3 regions of the Thermomonas brevis genome follow, and region 2 is predicted to be linked to each of the others. Evidence: predicted binding sites of a transcription regulator. Region 2 holds the regulator's gene; each other region holds the start of a gene.

Region 1 (3,272 bases), 1.5 Mb from region 2:
GTGGCCGGGGCCTTCCACCATCACCTGGCAGCCATGGCCCCACGCGACCTTCGTCAGCTCGCCGAGGGTGTCGAGTTCGGCGAACTGGGCGGCGTCGTTGGCGTCGGCCAGACTGCCGGGGCGCAGGCCGTCGCCCAGCGAGAAGGCGACATCGAACCGGCGCAGGATCGCGCAGATGTCGTCGAAGCGTTCGTACAGGAAGTTCTCGCGGTGGTGCGCCAGGCACCAGCGCGCCATGATCGAGCCGCCGCGCGAGACGATCCCGGTGACGCGGCGCACGGTCAGCGGCACATGGGCCAGGCGCACGCCGGCATGGATGGTGAAGTAGTCCACGCCCTGCTCGGCCTGCTCGATCAGGGTGTCCTCGAACACCGCCCAGTCGAGCCGCGCCGGGTCGCCGCCCACCTTCTCCAGCGCCTGGTACAGCGGCACCGTGCCGATCGGCACCGGCGCGTTGCGCAGGATCCACGAGCGCAGGTTGTGGATGTTGCGGCCGGTGGACAGGTCCATCACCGTGTCCGCGCCCCAGCGGATCGCCCACACCAGCTTCTCCACCTCCTCGGCCACGCCGGAGGACAGCGCCGAGTTGCCGATGTTGGCGTTCACCTTCACCAGGAAATTGCGGCCGATGACCATCGGCTCCAGCTCCGGGTGGTTGATGTTGGCCGGGAGGATGGCGCGGCCGGCGGCGAGCTCCGCGCGCACGAACTCCGGCGTCACCAGCGCCGGCAGTGCGGCGCCGAACGATTCGCCCGCCGCCAGCCGCTGCAGCTCCTCGGCGCTGGCGGCGGTGCGCGCCAGGTTCTCGCGGTGGGCGGCGAAGACCATTTCCTCGGTGACGATGCCGGCGCGGGCGAACTCCAGCTGGGTGACCGGCTGCCCCGGCCGGCCGCGGCGCAGGCGCCGCCGCGCCGGGCAGGGCGCGACCAGCCGCTCGCCGCTGGCGTGGCCGTTGTCCTCCGGGCGCACCGCGCGGCCCTCGATGTCCTCGAACCCGCGCGCGGCCAGCCAGGCCTCGCGCGGCGCGGGCAGGCCGGCGGCGAGGTCGATGGCGGCGGCGTCCTCGGTGTAGGGCCCGGAGGTGTCGTAAAGGCGCAGCCGCGGCGAGTGCGGATCGTCCAGCGCGACCTCGCGGAACGGCACGCACAGGTCGGGATGGCCGGGCGGCGACAGATAGACCTTGCGCGAGCCGCGGATCGGCCCGGTGGTGACGGGGCCCGGACGGGCGTCGGGATGCTGCTGCATGGATCTCCTCCTCGTGCGAAACGCGGGAGATCCGGGCGGGACGATGCAACGGCGCGCGCCGCCGCATGGGCGCCGCGCGTTTTCTTCCGTTCCTACGCCGGTATGACCCGGATCAGGTTCAAGGGTCAGCTCGACGCTTTCTCAGCCCCGTACGGGGCTCCCCTCGGAATGTGCGGGAGGATCGGCGCGGTCGCCGGCGCTGTCAAGCCGGGCCGGGCTTGTCCCCGCCCGGAACGTCCCCACATCGCCTTGACGGGGTGCATGGCCCAATGGAAGTTGAACGGGCCAGCGTTCCACGGATGCAACGCTCAGAACTTCCGGCCCGGTTAGCAGTCATAGATGGCGACTGCTAGAATCGACCGCATGAGGGAACCCGCCATGACATCCACCGCGCTCGTCGCCAACAATCTGCCGATCCCCAGCGCCATGGGCTCGCTGGAGGCCTACATCAGCGGCGTCCACCAGATCCCGGTGCTGTCCGTCGAGGACGAGCAGCAGCTGGCCCGCCGCTTGCGCGAAGACAACGACATCGCCGCCGCGCAGGAACTGATCCTGTCGCACCTGCGCTTCGTCGTGCACGTGGCGCGCGGCTACAGCGGCTACGGCCTGCAGCTGGGCGACCTGATCCAAGAAGGCAACATCGGCCTGATGAAGGCGGTGAAGCGCTTCGACCCGGCCGTGGGCGTGCGCCTGGTCAGCTTCGCGGTGCACTGGATCCGCGCCGAGATGCACGAGTTCATCATCAAGAACTGGCGCATCGTGAAGGTCGCGACCACCAAGGCGCAGCGCAAGCTGTTCTTCAACCTGCGCAAGAGCAAGACCCGCCTGGGCTGGCTCAACGCCGAGGAAGTCAGCGCGGTGGCGAAGGACCTGAACGTGTCCGAGCGCGAGGTGCTGGAGATGGAGTCGCGCCTGTCCGGCCGCGACATCGGCTTCGACGCGCCCGACGACGCCGACGACGACCACGCCCCGCCCGCACCGGCGCACTATCTGGTCGCCAACGAGCAGGACCCGGCCGCCGCCTACGAATCCGCCGACAGCGAGGCCGACCAGCTGGAAGTCCTGCGCGAAGGCATGGCGAAGCTGGATGCGCGCTCGCGCGACATCATCAGGCGCCGCTGGCTGGACGCCGACAGCAAGGTGACCTTGCAGGAACTGGCCGACGAGTACGGCGTCTCCGCCGAGCGCATCCGCCAGATCGAGGCCAACGCGCTGAAGAAGATGAAGGCGCTGTTCGCGGCGTAAGCGCCGCTTCGCCATCGATGCAACACCGAACGGCCCGGAGCGATCCGGGCCGTTCGCGTTCTAGCTGCTAGGCTGCCGTCTTCCGGGGAGGACAGCCGATGAAGAACAGCCTGCGGATCGCCCTGCTGATCGATGCCGACAACGCCTCGGTGTCCACCCTCGACTACGTGCTGGGCGAGATCGCCGACCTCGGCATGGCCAACGTGCGCCGCGCCTACGGCGACTGGGGCAGCCCGCACCTCCGCGGCTGGCGCGAGGCGCTGCTATCCAACGCCATCCAGCCGGTGCAGCAGATCGCCTACACCAGCAAGGGCAACGCCTCCGACATGGCGATGGTGATCGAGGCGATGGACCTGCTGCACGGCGGCGACTTCGACGCCTTCGCGCTGATGTCCAGCGATTCGGATTTCACCCCGCTGGTGATGCGCCTGCGCAGCGCCAACATGCAGGTCTACGGCTTCGGCAAATCGCAGGCGCCGACGGCGTTCAAGCGGGCGTGCTCGGTGTTCTTCTACGTCGATGCGCAGGAAGACAGCGCGCCCGCTCCGGAACAGAGGGCGGAACCTACCGCCCCGGCGGCGGCTCCGGCGGCAACGCCACAGCCCGCGCCCGCCGGCACGGCGACGATCCGGCTGGTCCAGCCCAGCAAGAAGACGAAGAACGAACTGCGCGGCGATACCGGGCTGGTCAACCTGCTACGCAACGCAACCGAGGCGAGCAAGCGGGAAGACGGCTGGTCGCACCTGGGAACGGTCGGCCAATACCTCGTCAACCGCAGCTCC
Region 2 (3,272 bases):
CGGCGATCAGCGAGGCGGCGTGGGCGTGGCGGCGATGGCTGGCGTCGAGTTCCGCCAGCGCGTCGGGTTCCAGCGGCTGCGCCTGCAGTTCGTCCAGCTGGTGTCGCAGCCAGCCCTGGCGTTCGGCCACGTCGCCGCGGGCGAGCAGGGCGTCGCGCTCCTGCTGCAGCGCCTTCCAGCGCCGCGCCGAGTCGGCGACGGCCGCCAGCAGCTGCGGATGGCGTGCGAAGTCGTCCAGCAGGCGGGTCTGCTGCGGGCGCATCAGCAGCGCTTGCTGGGCGTGCTGGCCGTGGATTTCCACCAGCAGTCCGGCCAGTTCGGCCAGCTGCGCGATCGTCACGGCGCGGCCGTTGATCCATGCCTTCGAGCCGCCGTCGGCGCGCAGGGTGCGGCGCAGCTGGCAGGCGCCGTCGTCGTCCAGTTCGACCTCGGCCAGCCAGGCGGAGGCGGCGGGACAATCGTCCAGCGCGAACTCGGCCGACAGCTCGGCGCGCTGCGCGCCGTGGCGCACCGCGCCGGCGTCGCCGCGCGCGCCCGACAGGAAGCCCAGCGCGTCCACCAGCAGCGACTTGCCGGCGCCGGTTTCGCCGGACACGACGGTCAGGCCCGCGCCGAAGTCCAGTTCGGCGTGGGCCACTACGGCGAAGTCGCGGATCGACAGGCGGGTCAGCATGGCTGCGCATTGTGCCTGCGGGCGCGATGCGCGGGTAGCGGTTGCATGCGCGCGGGCGGACGCTTACAACCTGCGCATGGCCCGCCGCCCCGCTCCCGACATCGCCCTCGACCCGCGCGCGCGCCAGCTGCTGCGCACGCTGGTGTCGCGGCACATCCGCGACGGCGAGCCGGTGGGCTCGCAGACGCTGGCGAAACACGCCGGGCTGGATGTCAGCGCGGCCACCATCCGCAACATCCTGGCCTCGCTGGAGGACGCCGGCCTGCTGGCCGCACCGCACAGCTCGGCCGGGCGGGTGCCGACCGCGCAGGGCTACCGGCTGTTCGTGGATTCGCTGCTGCAGGTCAAGCCGCTGGGCAGCGAGGACGTCCATCGGCTGCGCAGCGGGCTGCCGGCGGGCGCGGGCACGCAGGCGCTGCTGGGCAGCACTTCCGAGCTGCTGGCGGCGATGACCCATTTCGCCGGCATGGTCAGCGTGCCCAGGCGCGAGAGCTTCGCCTTCCGCCAGATCGACTTCGTGGCGCTGGACCCGCAGCGGGTGCTGGCGATTCTGGTGTTCGCCGACGGTGAGGTGCAGAACCGGGTGGTGCAGGTGCGGCGGGCGTTCTCGTCGTCGGAGCTGGAGCAGGCGGCGAACACCCTGAACGCCCATTTCGCCGGGCAGTCGCTGAGCCTGATCCGCGCCGCGCTGCTGCGCGAACTGCGCGACGCCCGCAGCGAGATGGAGCGGTTGCTGGCGTCCTCGGTGGAGCTGGCCGAGCAGGCGTTCGCCCCGGCCCGCGAGGACGACATGCTGGTGGCCGGCCAGACCCGCCTGCTGGGGTTGCAGGAGCTGGGCGACCTCGACCGCCTGCGCGCCCTGTTCGACGCCTTCGCCGAAAAGCGCGAGCTGCTGCAGCTGCTGGAGCGCACCGCCAAGGCGCCGGGCATGCGCGTGTTCATCGGCGAGGAAACCGGGCTGGCGCCGCTGGAAGGCATGTCGCTGGTGACCGCGCCCTACGGCCGCGACGGGCAGGTGCTGGGCGTGCTGGGGGTGATCGGCCCCAGCCGGATGGCCTACGAGCGGGTGATCCCGGTGGTGGAGGCCACCGCGGCGGCGCTGGGGGCCGCCTTGAATCCCGACGCCTGAACCCCCATAGCCCTGCACGGTGCGGCAGTCGGCCGCGTATTTCGAACCGTGGACATGAGCAACGATCCCAGCCAGGAAGTGAACGAGGACGCCGACGCGGCGCAGCACGACGAACTGGAGGCGCTGCGCGCCGAGGTCGAGCAGCTGAAGGCGCAGTCGCTGCTGGAGCGCGCCGACCTGGAGAACCAGCGCAAGCGGCTGGCCCGCGACATCGAACAGGCGCGCAAGTTCGCCAACGAGCGCCTGCTCAGCGACCTGCTGCCGGTGTTCGACAGCTTGGATGCCGGCCTGTCCGCGGCGGGCGAGGGCGACGCGCTGCGCCACGGGCTGGAGCTGACCTACAAGCAGCTGCTGAAGGTCGCCACCGAGAATGGCATGACCCTGCTCGACCCGACCGGCCAGCCGTTCGACCCGGAACACCACCAGGCGATCAGCCAGGGCGAGGCGGAGGGCGTCGCCCCCGGCCACGTCATCACCGTGTTCCAGAAGGGCTACCTGCTCAACGGGCGGCTGCTGCGCCCGGCGCTGGTGATCGTCGCCAGGCACGACTGAAACGGCGCCCCGGCGCATCGCCGCGCGGCTCTTGAAGGCGGGCGCGGCATCCCCAGATAGCAACCATCGGCGCACGGCGCCAACGACATTACAGAGGGAACACCATGGGCAAGATCATCGGCATCGACCTGGGCACCACCAATTCATGCGTCTCCATCATGGAAGGCGGCAAGGTCCGCGTCATCGAGAACAGCGAGGGCGACCGCACCACCCCGTCCATCGTCGCCTGGACCAAGGACGGCGAAGTGCTGGTCGGCGCGTCCGCCAAGCGCCAGGCCGTCACCAACCCGAAGAACACCTTCTACGCGGTGAAGCGCCTGATCGGCCGCAAGTTCACCGACGCCGAAGTGCAGAAGGACATCGGCGTGGTGCCGTACACCATCACCCAGCACGACAACGGCGACGCCTGGGTGGCGCTGGCCGACGGCAAGAAGCTGGCCCCGCAGGAAGTCTCCGCCAAGGTGCTGGAGAAGATGAAGAAGACCGCCGAAGCCTTCCTGGGCGAGACGGTCACCGAGGCGGTCATCACCGTGCCGGCCTACTTCAACGACAGCCAGCGCCAGGCCACCAAGGACGCCGGCCGCATCGCCGGCCTCGACGTCAAGCGCATCATCAACGAGCCGACCGCGGCGGCGCTGGCCTACGGCCTCGACAAGGGCGACACCAAGGACCGCAAGATCGCCGTGTACGACCTCGGCGGCGGCACCTTCGACGTGTCGATCATCGAGATCGCCAACGTCGACGGCGAGAAGCAGTTCGAGGTGCTGGCCACCAACGGCGACACCTTCCTCGGCGGCGAGGACTTCGACAACCGCGTCATCGACTATCTGGTGGAAGAGTTCCAGAAGTCCGACGGCGTGGATCTGCGCAAGGATCCGCTGGCCCTGCAGCGCCTGAAGGACGCGGCCGAGCGCGCCA
Region 3 (3,272 bases), 1.4 Mb from region 2:
AGCACGCAGGGCATCAGGTTGAGGACGAGGCCGCCGCCCAGCGCCAGCAGCAGGGCGGCGAGCAGGCCGGGCGTCTTCTGCGTCGGCGGCGCTTCGCGCGCGGGCTGCGGCGGGAGGATCGCGGCGTTGCCGGTTTGCGCTGTTGCGTCGGAAGCGTCGGGCGATGCGGCGCTGGTCTGCGTCGAGCCATCGGCCGCGTCGGGCGCGGCGATCGCGGTGTCCGCTGGCGAGCCTGCAGTCGAAGCCGTGGCGTCCGCGGCCGGCTTCACCGTGCCCGCCGGCAGCGACACCGCCAGCCGGCGCGTCATCGGCGGATAGCAGATGCCGTCGGCCTGGCAGCCCTGCAAGCCCAGCGTCAGCGCGCCGCTGGCCGCGCGCGGCGTGGTGCGCGCCACCGGCAGCGGGATCTCGACCTGGCCGAAGTACACCGCCACGTCGCCGAAATGCTCGTCGCGGTGCGAAGTCGCCTTCGGCAGCCGCGCGATTGGCGGCAGCGCGGTGGACAGGCCGTTGCCGGCGTCCAGCTTCACCGAGAGCTTGTCGCGGTACAGGTAATAGCCGCGCGCCGGGGTCAGCCGCAGCAGCAGGGTGTTGCCGTCCAGCGCGATGACCTCGCTGGCGAACGCCTGCTCCGGCGGCAGCGGCGCGGTATCCACCGTGCCGGCCGCGCCGTTGCCGAGGCCGAACAGCCCGCCGCCGGCCTTGCGTCCCAGCCCGAAGCCGCCGCCCGCGGCCGCCTGCGGCAGCGCCACCCGCAGCTTGCGGGTCTGCGGCGGATAGCAGACGCCGGCGTCGGCGCAGCCCTGGTATTTCACCGTCAGGATGGTGGCGGCGGCATCGACGCCGGGCGTGCCGGTCAACGCGCCCACCAATTGCTTGCGGTAGGTCTCGACGTCGCCGAAGAACTCGTCGCGGTGCTTGTCGCCGTCCGGCAGCGCCAGCCGCGCGCCGGGGAACGCGGCGTCAGCCTGCACCGAGGTGCGGTGGCGGTACAGGTAGTAGCCGTCGGCGATCTTCCAGCGCACCTCGATGCGGTCGTGCGCGGTCGCCGTGGCCGAAAGCACGAACACCTCGTCGACCGGCGGCAGGTCGACGTCGGCGGAATGGGCCGGCGCGGCCAGCAGGCCTGCGAGCAGGGCCGGCGCGGCCAGCCAGCGGCGCAGTCGGAAAGGCAGTCGGAACATGGACTTATTCTAAGGGACGGGCGGCGTCGGCCACCCAGCGCAGGTAGGCGGGCAGGCCGTCGGCGACTTCGACCGCCACCAGCTCCGGCAGTTCATGCGGATGCAGCGCCGGCAGCCGCGCCTGCAGCGCCGGGTAGCGCGCCCGCGTGGTCTTGATCAGCAGCAGGACTTCCTCGTCGCGTTGGACCGCGTCCTGCCAGCGGTAGACCGAGCGCAGCCCCGGCACGATGTTGACGCAGGCGGCCAGCCGTTCGCCGACCAGGGTTTCCGCGAGTTGCCCGGCAGTGGCGGCATCGGGGCAGGTGCACAGGCAGAGCAGGACGTCCATGCGCCTAGGGTAAGGCCGCGCGGGAAATTTGCCCGCGGCCCCTTGAAAGCCCCGCGGCCCGCCCCATCTCCCCGGCATCCCGGTCGCGGGATTTTCTCGTCCCGTGCATTGGCACTCGGCTCGGCCGGCTGCTAAAATTTCCGGGTTTTTCCCACACAATCAACCATTTGCAGAGGTTGCACATGTCCAACATCAAGCCGCTGTACGACCGCGTGGTCATCAAGCGCATGGAAGAAGAGAAGCTGTCCGCGGGCGGCATCGTCATCCCCGACAGCGCCACCGAGAAGCCGATCAAGGGCGAAGTGATCGCCGTGGGCACCGGCAAGGTGCTGGACAACGGCCAGGTGCGCGCGCCGCAGGTCAAGGTCGGCGACAAGGTGCTGTTCGGCAAGTACAGCGGCACCGAGGTGAAGCTGGACGGCCAGGAACTGCTGGTGGTCAAGGAAGACGACATCTTCGCGATCCTCTGATCGCGCGTCGCCTCCTTTCCTCTCAATCGATTGAATTCTTACTGAGGTAATTCGCAATGGCTGCCAAGGACATTCGTTTCGGTGAGGACGCCCGCGCGCGCATGGTGCGCGGCGTCAACGTGCTCGCCAATGCCGTCAAGGCCACCCTCGGCCCGAAGGGCCGCAACGTCGTGCTGCAGAAGAGCTTCGGCGCGCCGACCATCACCAAGGACGGCGTCTCCGTCGCCAAGGAAATCGAACTGGCCGACGCCTTCGAGAACATGGGCGCGCAGATGGTGAAGGAAGTCGCCTCCAAGACCTCCGACAACGCCGGCGACGGCACCACCACCGCCACCGTGCTGGCGCAGGCGTTCATCCGCGAGGGCATGAAGGCGGTCGCCGCCGGCATGAACCCGATGGACCTGAAGCGCGGCATCGACAAGGCCGTGACCGCCGCCGTGGGCGAGCTGAAGTCGCTGTCCAAGCCGTCGTCCACCAGCAAGGAAATCGCCCAGGTCGGCACCATCTCCGCGAACTCGGACGCCAACATCGGCGACCTGATCGCGCAGGCGATGGACAAGGTCGGCAAGGAAGGCGTGATCACCGTCGAGGACGGCTCGGGCCTGGAGAACGAGCTGGACGTGGTCGAGGGCATGCAGTTCGACCGCGGCTACCTGTCGCCGTACTTCATCAACAACCAGCAGTCGATGCAGGCCGAACTGGACGACCCGTACATCCTGCTGCACGACAAGAAGATCTCCAACGTGCGCGACCTGCTGCCGGTGCTGGAAGGCGTGGCCAAGGCCGGCAAGCCGCTGCTGATCGTGGCGGAAGAGGTCGAGGGCGAAGCGCTGGCGACGCTGGTGGTCAACACCATCCGCGGCATCGTCAAGGTCTGCGCGGTCAAGGCGCCGGGCTTCGGTGATCGTCGCAAGGCGATGCTGGAAGACATGGCCATCCTGACCGGCGGCACCGTGATCTCCGAAGAGGTTGGTCTCTCGCTCGAGAAGGCCACCATCAAGGATCTGGGCCGCGCCAAGAAGGTGCAGGTCTCGAAGGAGAACACCACCATCATCGACGGCGCGGGCGACACCGCCGGCATCGAAGCGCGCATCAAGCAGATCAAGGCGCAGATCGAGGAAACCTCCTCGGACTACGACCGCGAGAAGCTGCAGGAGCGCGTGGCCAAGCTGGCCGGCGGCGTGGCCGTCATCAAGGTCGGCGCGGCGACGGAAGTGGAGATGAAGGAAAAGAAGGCGCGCGTCGAAGACGCCCTGCACGCCACCCGTGCTGCCGTGGAAGAAGGCATCG

The links. The regulator HrcA, encoded in region 2, represses chaperone genes, less so after heat shock. The targets are predictions, from matches to a motif close to TTNGCACTCNNNNNNNNNGAGTGCNAA.
Region 1: rpoH (RNA polymerase sigma factor RpoH) is a predicted target of HrcA. The motif match lies at 1,572-1,598, and genes of this name have one in related genera.
Region 3: groES (co-chaperone GroES) is a predicted target of HrcA. The motif match lies at 1,621-1,647, and genes of this name have one in related genera.

The regions. Positions count from the first base shown of each region.
Region 1 covers NZ_CP060711.1:2,007,060-2,010,331, reverse strand. Annotated here, with positions in the region: gene thiC (phosphomethylpyrimidine synthase ThiC) at 1-1,245, opposite strand, end outside; TPP riboswitch at 1,318-1,419, opposite strand; gene rpoH (RNA polymerase sigma factor RpoH) at 1,624-2,490, shown strand; gene H9L17_RS09195 (NYN domain-containing protein) at 2,589-3,272, shown strand, end outside.
Region 2 covers NZ_CP060711.1:36,057-39,328, forward strand. Annotated here, with positions in the region: gene recN (DNA repair protein RecN) at 1-673, opposite strand, end outside; gene hrcA (heat-inducible transcriptional repressor HrcA) at 750-1,802, shown strand; gene grpE (nucleotide exchange factor GrpE) at 1,857-2,354, shown strand; gene dnaK (molecular chaperone DnaK) at 2,459-3,272, shown strand, end outside.
Region 3 covers NZ_CP060711.1:1,411,779-1,415,050, reverse strand. Annotated here, with positions in the region: gene H9L17_RS06580 (protein-disulfide reductase DsbD family protein) at 1-1,184, opposite strand, end outside; gene cutA (divalent-cation tolerance protein CutA) at 1,189-1,512, opposite strand; gene groES (co-chaperone GroES) at 1,695-1,982, shown strand; gene groL (chaperonin GroEL) at 2,039-3,272, shown strand, end outside.